DNA from 2 places in the Frankia sp. BMG5.23 genome. Region 2 is predicted to be linked to the other one. Evidence: riboswitches for the same ligand, from Rfam matches in the RefSeq annotation. Region 2 holds a riboswitch; the other holds the start of a gene.
The links. Region 2 has a riboswitch for cyclic di-AMP ahead of BMG523DRAFT_RS06225 (C40 family peptidase). Riboswitches for the same ligand answer to the same signal wherever they lie in the genome.
Positions count from the first base shown of each region.

Region 1: linked by a shared signal. The riboswitch ahead of BMG523DRAFT_RS04145 (transglycosylase family protein) and the one ahead of BMG523DRAFT_RS06225 (C40 family peptidase) in region 2 are both predicted to bind cyclic di-AMP.

Region 1 covers NZ_JDWE01000006.1:396-7,394, reverse strand. Annotated here, with positions in the region: gene BMG523DRAFT_RS04160 (adenylosuccinate synthase) at 1-606, opposite strand, end outside; gene BMG523DRAFT_RS04155 (DUF3151 domain-containing protein) at 698-1,132, opposite strand; gene BMG523DRAFT_RS04150 (transglycosylase family protein) at 1,218-1,937, opposite strand; cyclic di-AMP (ydaO/yuaA leader) riboswitch at 1,940-2,129, opposite strand; gene BMG523DRAFT_RS04145 (transglycosylase family protein) at 2,603-3,280, opposite strand; cyclic di-AMP (ydaO/yuaA leader) riboswitch at 3,287-3,521, opposite strand; gene fbaA (class II fructose-bisphosphate aldolase) at 4,427-5,464, opposite strand; gene BMG523DRAFT_RS04135 (DedA family protein) at 5,698-6,297, shown strand; gene BMG523DRAFT_RS04130 (CAP domain-containing protein) at 6,606-6,999, shown strand, end outside.
Region 2 covers NZ_JDWE01000008.1:142,544-149,542, reverse strand. Annotated here, with positions in the region: gene BMG523DRAFT_RS06250 (PP2C family protein-serine/threonine phosphatase) at 1-724, opposite strand, end outside; gene BMG523DRAFT_RS06245 (hemerythrin domain-containing protein) at 961-1,722, opposite strand; gene BMG523DRAFT_RS06240 (PhzF family phenazine biosynthesis protein) at 1,927-2,640, opposite strand; gene corA (magnesium/cobalt transporter CorA) at 2,865-4,124, shown strand; gene BMG523DRAFT_RS06230 (hypothetical protein) at 4,339-4,725, shown strand; cyclic di-AMP (ydaO/yuaA leader) riboswitch at 5,077-5,243, shown strand; gene BMG523DRAFT_RS06225 (C40 family peptidase) at 5,249-6,355, shown strand; gene BMG523DRAFT_RS06220 (PHB depolymerase family esterase) at 6,875-6,999, opposite strand, start outside.

The sequences.
Region 1 (6,999 bases), on a different contig from region 2:
GTCGGCGATGTGGGGTTGCAGGCGTTTCGCGTAGTCGGCGTACTCCTCGACCACCTCGTCGAGCTCGATCCGGCGCCGGTTGTAGACCTTGGCCAGGACCTGGTTCTTCTCCCGTAGCACCAGTTCGAGCTTCTTGTGGAAGATGCCCGGGTCGAGGAGATCCTGCACTCTGATGCCCGTACGGGCAACCTTGTCGCCGTAGGTGGGACCGATGCCGCGACCGGTGGTACCGATCCGCGCCTTGCCCAGGTAACGCTCGATGACCCGGTCCAGCGCCCGGTGATGGGGCATGATCAGATGGGCGTTCGCGCTGATCAGGAGCCGGGAGACGTCGATGCCGCGGGCGGTGAGCCCGTCCATCTCGGCCAGCAGCACGCCCGGGTCGATGACGACCCCGTTGCCGATCACGGGAACGCAGTCGGCCCGCAGCATGCCACTGGGAATCAGGTGGAGCGCGTAACTCTCCGCCCCGATGACCACGGTGTGGCCGGCGTTGTTGCCACCCTGGTACCGGACGACGTAATCGACGGCGCCGCCCAGGAGGTCGGTCGCCTTTCCTTTTCCCTCGTCGCCCCACTGGGCACCGATGAGGACAAGAGCAGGCACCGGGCGAGGTTACTAGGGATGGCGGGGTCGTGGGGCCGGCTGCGGCATCCTCGCTGGTCTCCACCACCGACGCGGCCTGATGAACTCACTGTCAGGTGAAGCCGAGCTCACTGGCAGCGACGGAATCGCTGTCGGCCAGGAACGTCCGGCAGCGGGTGGCCTCCTCGGCCTCCCCGATGGCCGCGGCCGCCCGACCGAGAGCGGCGAGCGAACGCAGGAACCCGCGGTTGGGTTCGTGTGACCAGGGGATCGGCCCGTTGCCCTTCCAGCCCGAGCGGCGCAGGGCGTCGAGGCCGCGGTGATAGCCCGTGCGGGCGTAGGCATAGGCCTCGACGGGTCGTCCGCCGGTGAGCGCGAGCTCGGCGAGCGCGGCCCAAGGCACGCTGAACGCGGGCAGCCGGGCGGCGACGGCATCCGGCGGATCACCGGCGACCAGCGCATCGGTCGCGGCCGCGTCGGAGGGCAGGAGCGTCGGCGGCGGACCGGAGAGCAGGTTGGGCTTTCCCGAGGTGGACGGCGTCGTCATGAGTGCATCCTGCCCGACGACCGGCCGCACACGTCATGGAGGTCACCCCGGACGCGCTTGCCCTGCGCGCACGGTGACCGGTCGGTCAGGCCCTGACGCTGACGTTCCACAGATTCTGGCCGACGACCCCGGGTTGACCGTCGCTCACCCGGGTGAGGTACGAGTACAGCGCGGCGATGCCCTGCGACTGCGGTCCGAACTTGCCGTCGACGGTGAGTACGAAGCCCTTCTGACGCATCCTGTCCTGCCAGACGAAGGCGTCCGGGCGAACGTCGTCGCTGAGGGACGCGTCGAGGACCGTGCCCCTGAACGAGCCGTCCCCCATCTCCCGGCGGGCCCGGTCCAGCGTCATGGGGGGTTCCACCGGGGTGATGGCCTGCTGGATGACGTCACCGGAGCCGCCCGGGACACTGGCCGGGCCGTTGTTGGTCAGGCCCATCTTGACCGAGCAGGACGGCCATGGCTGCCAGCCCCGCTGGTTGTAGAGCTTCGCGGCCGCCTCGTCCTGCGTGGCGGGCGATGCCTGGTACGGGCGGCCGGAGTACCCGAGCCCGTGCCAGGTCTGGTCGTCGAACTGGTAGGCACCGGAGAAGCCGTTGCCGGTGTTGACCGCGTAGTTGCCGCCGGACTCGCATTGGCGGAGCTTGGCGAAGTCGTCGGAGGTGGCCGCGCCCGCCGGAGCCGCGGTGACCGCGAGGCCGCTGCCGACGATGGCCGTGACCGCGCCGGTGGTGCGCAGGATGCGACCGGCGGGCGATGGGGCCTGCGGTGCTCGATGTCTGCCGCCACGACGCCCAGAGGGCATGTCAGTCCAATCCCGTCGCCTGCGGGGTGAGCTGTCGGGTGCGGGCTGGGATGGCCCGGCCGGAGGATCCGACCCCGGGTGGGAACCGCTCTCCACCATGGGCCGGGACGCACCGGCTTTACCCCAAGGACGCCGCTTGCGGCGCCCGAAATGTGGGTCCCCCACTCCTGCCCGCTGCGGTCGATGTTCGTTCCGGCCGCTCGTACGGGGGCAGGACTCGGCGTCCGTCCGGGCGGCCTCGCCGACGAGGCGAGTGAGCGGCACTCTAGCGAGAACCGCTCATGGAGCGCAAACCGGGGTGGTCCGGAGTAACCAGTGAGGATCGCGCGAATCGTGCCACTTCCATACAGGTTCCGCAGGTGGCTCGCTGGTCCTGCTGTTCCTCGTCGGCCTTGCCGAAGATCGGCTCTGCCGAAGATCGGCCCTGCCGGAGGCCGGTCAGGGTGCGGTCCTGGTGATGCTGGTGGTGGGTTGTACGGGCCGGCCCGTACGGGCCGTCAACCGGAGATCGTCCGGAGACAGGTCGGGCCAGCCCGTCGTCGAGGTGAGATCCCCTGACCGGTGTCGCCGGGGTGGGATGTCCGGTTCCCGCGGCGGTCGTCCCTCCGCCACGGGGGCGGAGCGAATGGATCAGCTGATGGAGCTGATGGGGCTGATGGGGAGGATCAGCGGAAGGTGGCCCGCCAGGTCGCCGGGCCGACGATGCCGTCGACGGCGAGTCCCTTGGCGGCCTGCAGGGCGCGGGCGACTGCGGCGGAGCGTGGTCCGTAGCGGCCGTCGATCGTGATCGGATAGCCCAGATGGTTGACGCGGGCCTGCCAGGCCCGCACGTCGTCACGTACCTGCCTGGCCAGTGCGGTCGTCAGGTTACGGGTGAATACGGGGGTGCTCATGGAGATGGGGCTGACCGTCAGCTCGCGGCGTTCCGTCGTGCGCGAGGCCTGGCCCGAGGAGCTCGACGAGCCGCCCGCGAGCTGGTCGGCGCCCATCCCGCGGCCACAGGCCGGCCACTGGCCGAAGCCGGACCGTCGGGCGAGCTTGAGCGCGGCCTCGTCCTGGACGGCCGGGGAAGCCTGGTGCGGCAGACCGCCGTAGCCGAGGCTGTGCCAAGTGCTGGCGGAGAACTGGTAAGCGCCGTAGTACGCGTTGCCGGTGTTGGTCGTGTAGTCACCGCCGGACTCGCACTGCCGCAGGCCCGTCCAGGTGGTGGCCGCATCGGCCGGCTGGCTGAGCGCGAAGGTGCCGCCCACCGCCGCCGCGAGTACTGGTGCGACCACGAGGGCCCGGGCCCGGCTGCGGGTACCGGCGCGGCATTGTCGGCCACTGATACGTGCGTCGGACATGTCTTGTGGTCCTTCCCCACGCCTGCGAGGTGAGCTGTCGGATTCGGGCTGGGAACTGCCCGGCCGTGCCAGGGATCCCTGGAGACGGAAGCCGCACCGGAAATACCTTTCCGGGTGGTCGTCGCACATGGCTTCACCCCGAGAGCATCGAATCCTTTCGATACTCGGAGATGGGTCCCCCGTTCCTGCCGCCCGGTTCGAGAAATCGTCGGCCAGGGGCAGGATTCGGCGTGCCGCCCGACGAATGCCCGACGTTGTTGCCGGGCACGGCGAAAACCATAACCACGCCGCCCGGCGAGTCGCCAAGCATTGAATAGGGTGCGTGAAAAAGAGCACACTCGGCGCGCCTGCTTGAGTAGGAACTGGCGGCCTGGTATCGCGCGTGCGCGCCCGCTCATCAACCTGGCGGTACGGCGTGCGGAGGCATTTGTGCTCGGCCGATCACCCTGTTTGCCGATGGTCGACGATGAGCGGAGAGTCCCACATCAGGCCAGATGCGTGACATGTCGACAAAGGCGTGACGGCCCTGCTACGAGATCGACGCGAGTGATCGGCCTGATACTACGCTTCGTCCATTGAAGCCTGTTTTTGTGAGAAAAACAACGGAAATCGGGCGGTAACTTGCGGCGTTGTGATTTTTGCACACGGCGGATTCAATCGGACACCGACTGTGAAAAGCGCCCGTCGGATCACCACAGTGGGCGAAGGGGTTCCCTGGGGGTGGGGCGGTAGGTGAACGGTTACCGAAGGTCCGGTGCGTGTCCGCTCATTTGGCCGAAACCTGCTGGTTGCCGGCGGGGGCGGCGTTACGCGAGGAGCGGGATGCCGCGCCCGCTAAACAGTGGTCCCCCAGCCGTCGGAGCGACCGGGGGACCGCGCGGGCCGGCATAGTACGGGAAATCGGCGGGTCGTGCATCGGACCGGGGCGGGTCGGATGTCCGCCGCGTGCCGGTCGTTCCGTCCGCCGGAAATGATGGAGAGGGTCGGACCGAGGGGTCCGGAGAATGTCCTCGGACGAGCGGCGGCGGTTGCTCGGTTGCCCGTTCGCGGCCGGCGGCTATCTGTCCGCTTGTCCGCCGGCCGGCGGACAAGCGGCCGGTATCCGACGAACCGATCCCGCCAGCCGGCGTGCGCTCCTGGGCCCGACTATGCCCGCCCGAGGCTGGTGCCGGCGGAACGGAGGTCCTCACACGCCTGGGCGACGCGGGCCGCCATGCTGCTCTCCGCGAGCTTTCCGTAGGTACGCGGGTCGTACGCCTTCTTCACGCCGACCTCACCGTCCACCTTGAGAACGCCGTCATAGTTTTTGAACACGTGGTCCACGATGGGGCGGGTGAATGCGTACTGGGTGTCCGTGTCCACGTTCATCTTGACCACCCCGTAGTCGAGGGTCTCGCGGATTTCGGTGAGAGCCGACCCGCTACCGCCGTGAAAGACGAGGTTGAACGGCTTCGCGCCGGCTGGCAGCCCGAGCTTCCTGGCGACGTACTCCTGTCCTTCGTGCAGAATCGTCGGGCGTAGCTTGACGTTTCCGGGCTTGTACACACCGTGCACGTTGCCGAAGGTGGCGGCGAGCAGGTAGCGCCCCTTCGCGCCGGTGCCGAGCACCTCGGCCGTCCGCCACATGTCCTCCGGCGTCGTGTAGAGCTTCTCGTCGATCGCGCCGACGACGCCGTCCTCCTCGCCGCCGACGACCCCGATCTCGACCTCGAGAACGATCTTCGCGGCGGCGGCGTCCGCGAGTAGTTCTTCGGCGATCTTGAGGTTCTCCTCGAGGGGGACCGCCGAGCCGTCCCACATGTGCGACTGGAAGAGCGGCTCGCGTCCCTGGGCCACCCGATTCTTCGAGATCGCGATCAAGGGGCGGATGTAGGTGTCAAGCTTGTCGGCCGGGCAGTGGTCGGTGTGCAGGGCGATGTTGACCGGATACGCCTTCGCGACGTGGTGGGCGAACTCGGCCAGTGCCTCCGCGCCGAGGACCATGTTCTTCACCGTCGAGCCGGACAGGTACTCGGCACCGCCGGTGGACACCTGCACGATGCCGTCACTGCCGGCTTCGGTGAAGCCCCGCAGCGCGGCGTTCAGGGACTGCGACGAGGTCACGTTGATCGCGGGGTAGGCGAAGGACTGGGCCTTCGCCCGGTCGAGCATCTCGGCATATACGTCTGGCGTGGCGATGGGCATCGGTGGGGCTCCTTACGAACCTGTAGGGGCGCCGATCAGCCATGCACCCGCGGTGCAGGGCAGCCGGATCGGGCCGAAGCCCGCCGTGGACTCCTGATGGGCGAAGGGTATGACGCCTTGCCCCGTCCCGGGGTCGGATGCGGCTGACGTCGCCGGCGCGGTGCGGATCCGCGCGATGTGGTCCCCGCCGACTTGGTCGGCGGGTGCCGACCAGGGGCCGGCACACTGGTCGAGTGGACGTCGGCAGCCTGTCCGGGATGACGCTGTACGTCGTCCTCTTCGCGGTCATCTTCGTCGAGAGCGGGATCCTGATCGGGTTCTGGCTTCCGGGTGACACCATTCTCTTCGCGGCCGGGCTGATGGCGGCGGACGCGGCGTCGAACGTGTCCGTCGCGGTCCTCTCGATCGGGGTCGCGGCGGCAGCCACCGTCGGGGCGGCGGCGGGCTACTACACCGGGCATCGTCTCGGCCGGCCGTACCTGGAACGCAGGCACGCCACGGTGCTGGCCCGTACGGAGGAATTCTACCGGCGGTTCGGGCCGATCACCCTGGTCGCGGCCCGCTTCGTGCCGTGGGCGAGGACGTTCGCGCCGGTACTCGCCGGGACCGTGGCGATGTCATGGTCCCGCTTTCTGATCGCGGTCGTGCTCGGGGCGCTCGTCTGGGGGACCGGATTGATCCTTCTGGGCTATACGGCGGCCGCCATTCCTGGGCTGCGGGACGCGGCGGTGTGGATCGCGCTCGTAGTGATCGTCATCTCCGTCATCGCCGGGATCGCCGGCGAGCTGCTGCGCCGGCGATCGGGCCGGCTCCCCGACCAGGGGCCGCGGTAGTCCGCGTCGGGCGAGGAGCGCCGAGGGGGCGGGCGAGGAGCGCAGGGATGTTGTCCGTCAGTGCCCCGCGGCGCCGGATCATGCCGGGAGATCCGTGGACCGGTAGTCTCCACGACGTTACGACCAGATCACATTGGACGATCAATTCCCTTTCCTATGGCAATTTCTGGCTATGGCCGGCTAACCTTGATCGATCCAGGTACGCGGTCGGGGTCCGACCACCGAAGGATTCGATGCTTCGACAGCACGGGCGGCACCATGCGGGACGGCGTCGCGCCGGCCCCGTCCTCTGCAGCGCGGCAGGGGCCTTGACCGCGGTTCTGACGGTCGTGCTGCTCGCGGGTGGTCATTCGGCACCGCGTGACGGTGACCGCCTGGCCGGCCGCGCCGGCACGCAGCCGGATCGGGGCGTGGTCGGGGTGGCGGCCGGGGTCCCCCCCACGTCGATCGCGGGTCGGATCGCGGATCGGGGTGCGCCGACCGGACCCGGGGCCGAGCCTCCGCCCACCGCTCGCCCGGCCGGTCCGGATCAGCTGGCCGCCGCGCGGGCGGCGGCTCTGGCCCTGGCCGCGCCGGTGACTGCTCCGTCCGCGTCGGCCCCGGCCGTCGCATCCCCCCACCCGCCGTACCTGCCGGCCTCCTGGATGAGCCTGGTCGGTCAGGTCGCGACCTCGACCAACTTCGAGCGCCGGGCGGCCGGTT
Region 2 (6,999 bases):
GGAGATACCCGAGCCGGTCGGGTTCCGGAACACCGGCGAGGACCAACGTGCGCCACGCGATCCGCAGGCTCACCCCGAGCGCCGCCTCGTCCGGGCCGTGCCCGCAGACGTCGCCGAGCAGGACGTGGAGCGTGCCGTCCGCGGTGGACACCATGTCGTAGAAGTCCCCGCCGAGCAGGGACTGCTGCCGGCCGGGGCGGTACCGGGCGTCGTGATGCAACCGGCCGTCGTCGATGAGTGGCCGGGGTAACAGGCCGCGTTCGAGGCGGGCCCGCTCGTCCGCCAGCAGCTCCGACTCCCGCAGCGCCTGCGCGGCGGTGTCGGCCCGCTTGCGCTCAATCGCGTACCGGACGGCCCGGACCAGGTCCCGCCCGTCGACCTGACCCTTGACGAGATAGTCCTGCGCGCCCGCGGCGACCGCCTGCGCCCCCCGGTACTCGTCAACCAGACCGGTGAGCACCACGACCGGCGCTCCCGCCTCGACCGTGAGCAACCGGCGTAGCGCCGACAGGCCCTCGCTGTCCGGCAGCCCGAGATCCAGCAGCACGCACGCGACGTGCTCGCTGCGACGGGCGGCTTCGGCCACCGTGCGCACCCGGGTCAGCTCGACCGGAGCGGAGACCTCGTCGAGGAGCTCGGACACCAGATAGGCGTCGGCATCATCATCCTCGACCAACAGCACCGGCCAGATCACTTTTACGGGATCAGCGTTCGGCGCCCGCATCGCGGTGCCCTCGGTTCCTGACACATCTCCTCGGCATTGCACGACACGAGGCCATACCGGCCCAACCCGGACTCGAAGCATGGCACGACCACGGCGCCCGTGCGCATCGGAACGCCGAACCGGAGTGGACCGCGGCCAGGAAGACCGTCAGGAAGACAGAGCGCGACGGGCTCCGGAAGACCGGGCTCAGGAAGACATGGTGGGCCTACGGAAACGACGGCAGTCGCAAGGACGGATCAATGAGCGGCGATGTGGCCACCAGTGACGTTGTGGCTACCAGCGGTGGTGTCGCCCTGCGCGCCTTCCTTCCCTGACGGGGTCTCACCCGCAGCCGGCGCCGTGGGACGGCCCAGCAGGTACCAGCCCCACAGCCCGGCGGGCACCGGGGCCCGCCTCGGCGCGCCGGGCACCTCCCGGGCGTCCATCACGTCGAGCAGGTGATCCCAGTAGCCCGTCAGGCGGGCCGCCAGGCTTCCACCGAACAGCCTGCTGTGCAGAAGGTGCGGATGCGGTCGGGTCGGAGCGTGGCGCATCGCGTCGGAGAAGCGGTCGAGGAGATCCCGGCGCTCGTCGTCGGACAGCTCGGCCATCAGCTCACGCAGAAGTTCGTCCTCCAGCGTCGCATGTTCGACCATCAACGCGGCCAGATCCCGGCGCAGGTTCGCGACCGGCTCCGCGGGCCGGTTGAGGTCCCCCTGGACGTACTGTTCAATGCCGCGCATCACCGAGGAGCAGCGCCGCGCCAAGCGGCCCAGGTCCGCCACCCGCGCCCGGCCGCCCACGACCCGGCGGGCCATCTCCGGGTAGACCACCGACTCCATCGCGCTCAGGTGCGCGGAGACGGCGGCCACGGCCGCGTCGCTGGCGCGCAGCGCCTGCCGCGGGTCGGTCGACGGACCATCCACGTCACCGTGGGCACCGACGTCGCGCGAGAGCTCGATCAGACGGACGGCATCCTGATGCGCGGCCTCCACCAAGGTCACCAACGTCTCGGCCATGACCACCTCGCAGCCCATGGGCGGATACCCAGCGGAGAGCTACCGGGATCCAAAGCTACGCCTATCCGACCCGGTCCGCATCTCGGCAGCCACCACGCAGCCGTAACCCGGTACCCACAAAGGGTGCCAGTCGCCTCGCTCGGCACCTACACTCTCAGGCTTGGTCCCCCTGGTGTCCGGCCGTGGCCGCGCCGAACGGCACCGTCACCGGGCGAGGAACTCGTCGAGATCGGCGAGGAACCTCGTCTCGTCCTCGACCACCAGGCCGCCGACATCGGCGTGGCCGGGCGGACCCGGCTGCGCGAGCACAATCGAACCGGCGCCGTGCCGGATGGTGAGCCGCCGCCCGAGCATCGCGGCCAGTCGCATGGAAGCCGACCCGCAGGCCTCGTCCTCGGTGACGCCGTGCCTGCTGGCGAAGGCCCGGGCCCGCACGACCCCGCCCGGCTCATCCTCCCACGCCCAGAGCTGGGTCAGGTCCTCGGCGGGTGGACGGGGCAGGTCGAGCGCGTCGACCTGGCCCGGGTCCGCGAGCATCTCATGCCACCAGCAGGGCACGGCGGCCAGGGCGCCGCGGACCCAGACCCGGCCCTGCTCCTGCCAGCTGACCGCCTCGCCGCCGGCCGGGCGGAGGATCTCCGGATGGCCACCGAGCAGCCGACCCAACAGCCAGGCCGACCCCACCAAGGCGTGCCCCGCCATGGGCAGCTCCCCGGTGGGCGTAAAGGTGGCCAGCTCCGCCAACTCCGGGTCGTCGACGAAGACCGTGGCGGGGCAGCCCAGTCGGCGCGCGACGACGGACCGCTCCCGCGCGTCGGGCAGCAGCTTCGCGGCATCCAGCACCACGGCGAGCAGGCTGCCGCCGGCGCCCGTCTCGTCGGCGAACACCCGAAGCGTGCGTACCTCGATCCCGATCACTCGATCCTCCCTGTGACGTATCCCATGCGCCGGACGTGTATCTCACCCTTCGTGCCACACCACGCCGGCACAGTTGCCAGGCATCCGCGTCCACGGTGAAGCCCGGATCGCCTCCGGACGGCCGGCACCGACTTGTCACCATGAAGGTTCACCAGCGGGGAAGGGCGTGGGAGATGCCGACAGGTGGACCTGGACATGGATCGGCGGCAGGGAAGAAGGCAGTGATGCGGGACGACGCGGTGCCGGGCGAAAGGGTACGCGACGAGACGGTACGCGAGACCCGGGGACGCGACGTTGATGGCGCGCGCCCGGACGGCGGCGACCACGGCAGCCAGCATCCCGTTCGGGAGGTGCTGGGGGACGCCCTGGAGCAGGCGTCGGCCAACGCCCATAAGCTCGCCGGCGCGCTGACCCGTCCGGTCTCCCTGGTCCGGGTGGGTCGCAAACGACGCGGGGCGCCCCGCTCCGAGCTACCGCGGACACCGGACGGGCGCGTCATGGCCTGCGGCGTGTACAGCCATGGCCGGCGGGTCACCATGGACATCGACCAGGCCGACGCGCTGCGGTTGGCGCGGTCCGAACGCAACGGGTTCGCCTGGCTCGGCCTGTTCGAGCCGAGCTACGAGCAGCTCACCGCGATCGCCGAGGAGTACAGGCTGGACAAGCTCGCGGTGGAGGACGCGGTCACCGGCCACCAGCGCCCCAAGCTCGAGCAATACGAGAACCACCTGTTCATGGTGCTCAAGACGACCAGTTACGTGGAGCACACCCAGGTAACGGGCACCTCCGAGGTAGTCACCACCGGCGAAATCATGATCTTCCTCGGCGAGGACTTCGTCGTGACCGTGCGGCACGGCAGGCACGGGGAGATGACGAAGCTGCGCGGCCGGCTGGAGGCCAACCCGGAGATGCTCCGGCACGGCCCGACGGCCGTGCTGCACGCCATCTGCGACAGCATTGTGGACGACTACGTCCGCACCGTGGAAAGCATCCAGGCCGACGTCGACCAGATCGAGACGGGCGTCTTCCACCGGGATCAGAAGCCGTCGACGGAAAGCGCCTACCAGATGAAACGCGAGCTTCTGGAGCTCAAGCACGCGGTGCTGCCGCTCGCGGGCCCGTTGCGTACCCTCACCATGGACGCCCCCACGATGGTCGACGTGGCGATGCGCCGTTACTTCCGGGACGTCGCCGACCACCTCGAGCAGGTCAGCGAGCGAATAGCTCACTTCGACGAGCTGCTTTCCTCCGTGCTCCAGGCGACGCTGACGCAGGTGACGATCGCGCAGAACGAGGACATGCGACGGATCAGTGCCTGGGTGGCGATCGGCGCCGTCCCGACCGCCGTCGCCGGGATCTACGGCATGAACTTCGACCACATGCCGGAGCTTCGTCAGACGTGGGGCTACCCGGCCGTCCTGGCCGTCATTACGACGATCTGTCTGTTTCTCTACCGTGCGTTCAAGCGCAACGGCTGGCTCTGACACCGACCTGCATGCTATGCGCGCATAGACCACGACAATGACGGCAGATCCATAGTCCCTTTTTACTATAAGTTGGCTGACGCGACGTATCCGTACGATGGGTTACCCCTGGCCCGCCACGTCGGTTACCGTTACCAACCGTGTCGGAGCAACCGGGTCTCGCGCCAGCCGCTCGGCGCGGTCCCCGCCGACCCCCCACCCCTCGGGGGACTCCATGACCTCGCCTGACCCCAAGAGTCGTAAAACGGCCATCCTGCCCGATCGGGGCGATCTCATCGCGGAGCTCGCCGGCCGGCTGGAGGCCCTCGACGCGCTCCTCAACCGGCTGGAGGATGCCGAGCGGCAGGCCGCCGACGCCAGCGAGCATCTCATCCGGACCCGCCGGTGGCAGGAGGACACGGTCCGGACCATCCAGGAGGAGCGGGCTCGGATGCGCCAGCGCCAGCACGCCCTCGACGAGCTCGCCGACCACGCCCGCGCCGCGGTCGAGGCGCTGGCGCACCACCGCTCGCTGCCCCGTGAGGTCCACGAGCTCGCGGTCGAGCTCCAAGTGCTCGATGCGGCGGGATTCCTCACCCGCCGCGGCTCCCGGTCCCGCTGAGGGGGGTGCACACCCGGCCTCACCCGTCGACTACTTTAAGTAGTCAAAATCGCCCACGGGCCGCGGGAGGGCTACCCGCCCGCCCGCCTCTCACCCGGACCGGCCGCCGCCGCGGACCCCACACGCAACGAAAAACCAGCAGGACAAACGGGGCGCGAAGGGCCTTAGGGCCGCCCGGTCAGCCCGGCCGACCGCGCGGGCCGCCGACGCCGCGCGACGGGAACTTCAACGCGCACTCGCTGTAGTTGGGAAGGACTAGTGTTTACCCACCCCATCCAAGTGGACTAGTCTCACGCCGACGTCACGACAACACCGGGCCGAACGCCGAGTCCTGCCCCCGGCCCCGGTGTCCCCTCCGAGTCGTCATCAGGGGCAGGAGCGGGGGACCCACCTCCACCGGCCGGCGCCGATCCGCGGTGTCGACCTAGGGGTGAAGCTCGACGCGTGAAGGTCACGCGAGAGCCGGGCAGCCCAGCCCGAACCCGACAGCTCACTTCGCAGGCGCACGGGAAGGAATACACCGTTGTCCGCGCAAAGCGTGCAGCTCGACGAAGAAACGCGAGGCGCCGGTCGCGGCCGTCACCGCGCACCCTCCGCGCCCCCGGCCGCCCGCAGCCGGGCCCGGGCCCGCGCCTTCGCCGCCGTGACCACCGGGACCGTCGCGGTCTCCGGAGTGGCTCTCGCCGGCTGCGCCACCGACATCAACGCCGACGCCGCGAAGGACGAGCAGCCGAACACCGCTCCGATCACCCTCGCCGCGCAGATCGGCTCCCAGGCCGCCCTGGGGGGCAGCATCGCCGCCGCGGCGGTCAGCACCCACGGCTCCACCTCCCTGCTCGGCTCGACGGGCGGTGTCGACGCCCCGCCCCTGGCCGGCAAGGTTCAGGTCGGTCTCCGGGTGACCAACCCCGACGTGAGCGTCAGCGCGGACCAGCCGATCGACATCGGCTTCTCGCTCTACAACGAGCAGACCCACGAACCGCTGGCGAACCAGCTGGTCAAGGTGCAGGTGAAGCTCCCCACCGGGTGGGCCACCTTCAAGCACCTTTACACCAACGCCCAGGGCTACGCCTCCTACACGGCCCGGGTGCTCACCACCACGAATGTCACCGCGGTCTTCGACGGCACGGACGCCCTGCAGTCCGCCCGCTCGGCGAACGACGCCACCCTGCGCGTACGGCCGGCGCCCACCCCCCGGCTCGTCCGCAACGCCGCCTGGTCGGATCTCCTCACGACAGGGGACGCCGCGGACCAGGCGTCGGTTCCGGTCCCGTCGAGCTCCCTCGGGGAGAAGGCCGTCTACCTGGCCTCCCTGCAGGCCGGCAAGCCCTACGTCTACGGTGCGGAGGGCCCGAGCTCGTTCGACTGCTCCGGCCTCATCCAGTACATCTTCAAGCAGCTCGGCAGGAGCGTGCCGCGGACGACCGACGCCCAGTTCGCCGCCGCCACCCGGGTGTCGCAGTACAACAAACAGCCCGGCGACCTGATCTTCTTCGGGACACCCGGGAACATTTACCACGTCGGCATCTACGCGGGCGACGGCATGATGTGGGCGGCGCCGCACACCGGCGACGTCGTGTCGCTCAAGAAGATCTATACCACCTCCTACTACGTCGGTCGGATCCTCTAGCGGCCGGTCGGAGCCGGCGCACCGCCCTCATGCCGACGCAACGGCTCACCCGGCTCCGGTGGATCGCCTTCGCGGCTGGGGCGCGGACCACACGAGCCCTGCCAGTCCACGAGCGGCCGGCTACCGAGCCCCTCTCCAGGCGCCGACCCGAAGCCGTGGAAGCCGGACCCGGGACTCCCACCCACCGGCGAAGCCGCGGACAGACCAGCAAGCGGGCCCTGTCACCGCCCGACAACCCGCCTATGTGGTTCCTTTCCAGCTCTCCGGACGGGCCCTCCTTCCGGTGGGACGGACGTCAGATCTCCCCCCCATCTGACGTCCGTCCGGCCGGAAGGCCCCCGATTCCGCCGGCCTTCCCTCGGATTCCCCCCCCATCCGCACGGGAAGGCCGGCGGGCCTCGGGCCCCGGCCGACCAGGTCCGCCGATGCCGCTACCCCCCTCCCGGCGGCATCGGCGGACTTCAGCCCTCGGTCTCTGCCCGGTGCGGAAACCGCCCGGCCCGCTCGCGGGCGCCGCGGTCAGGCCCCCAGCCGGTGACCAGACGAGAACTTCCACAGGGTCTCGCTGACCTTCCGGTCCCAGGAGGCCTCCGGGGCCCGGCCCTCCGGGACACGGTCCTGGCAGGTCGGCCCGGGCTCCGGGT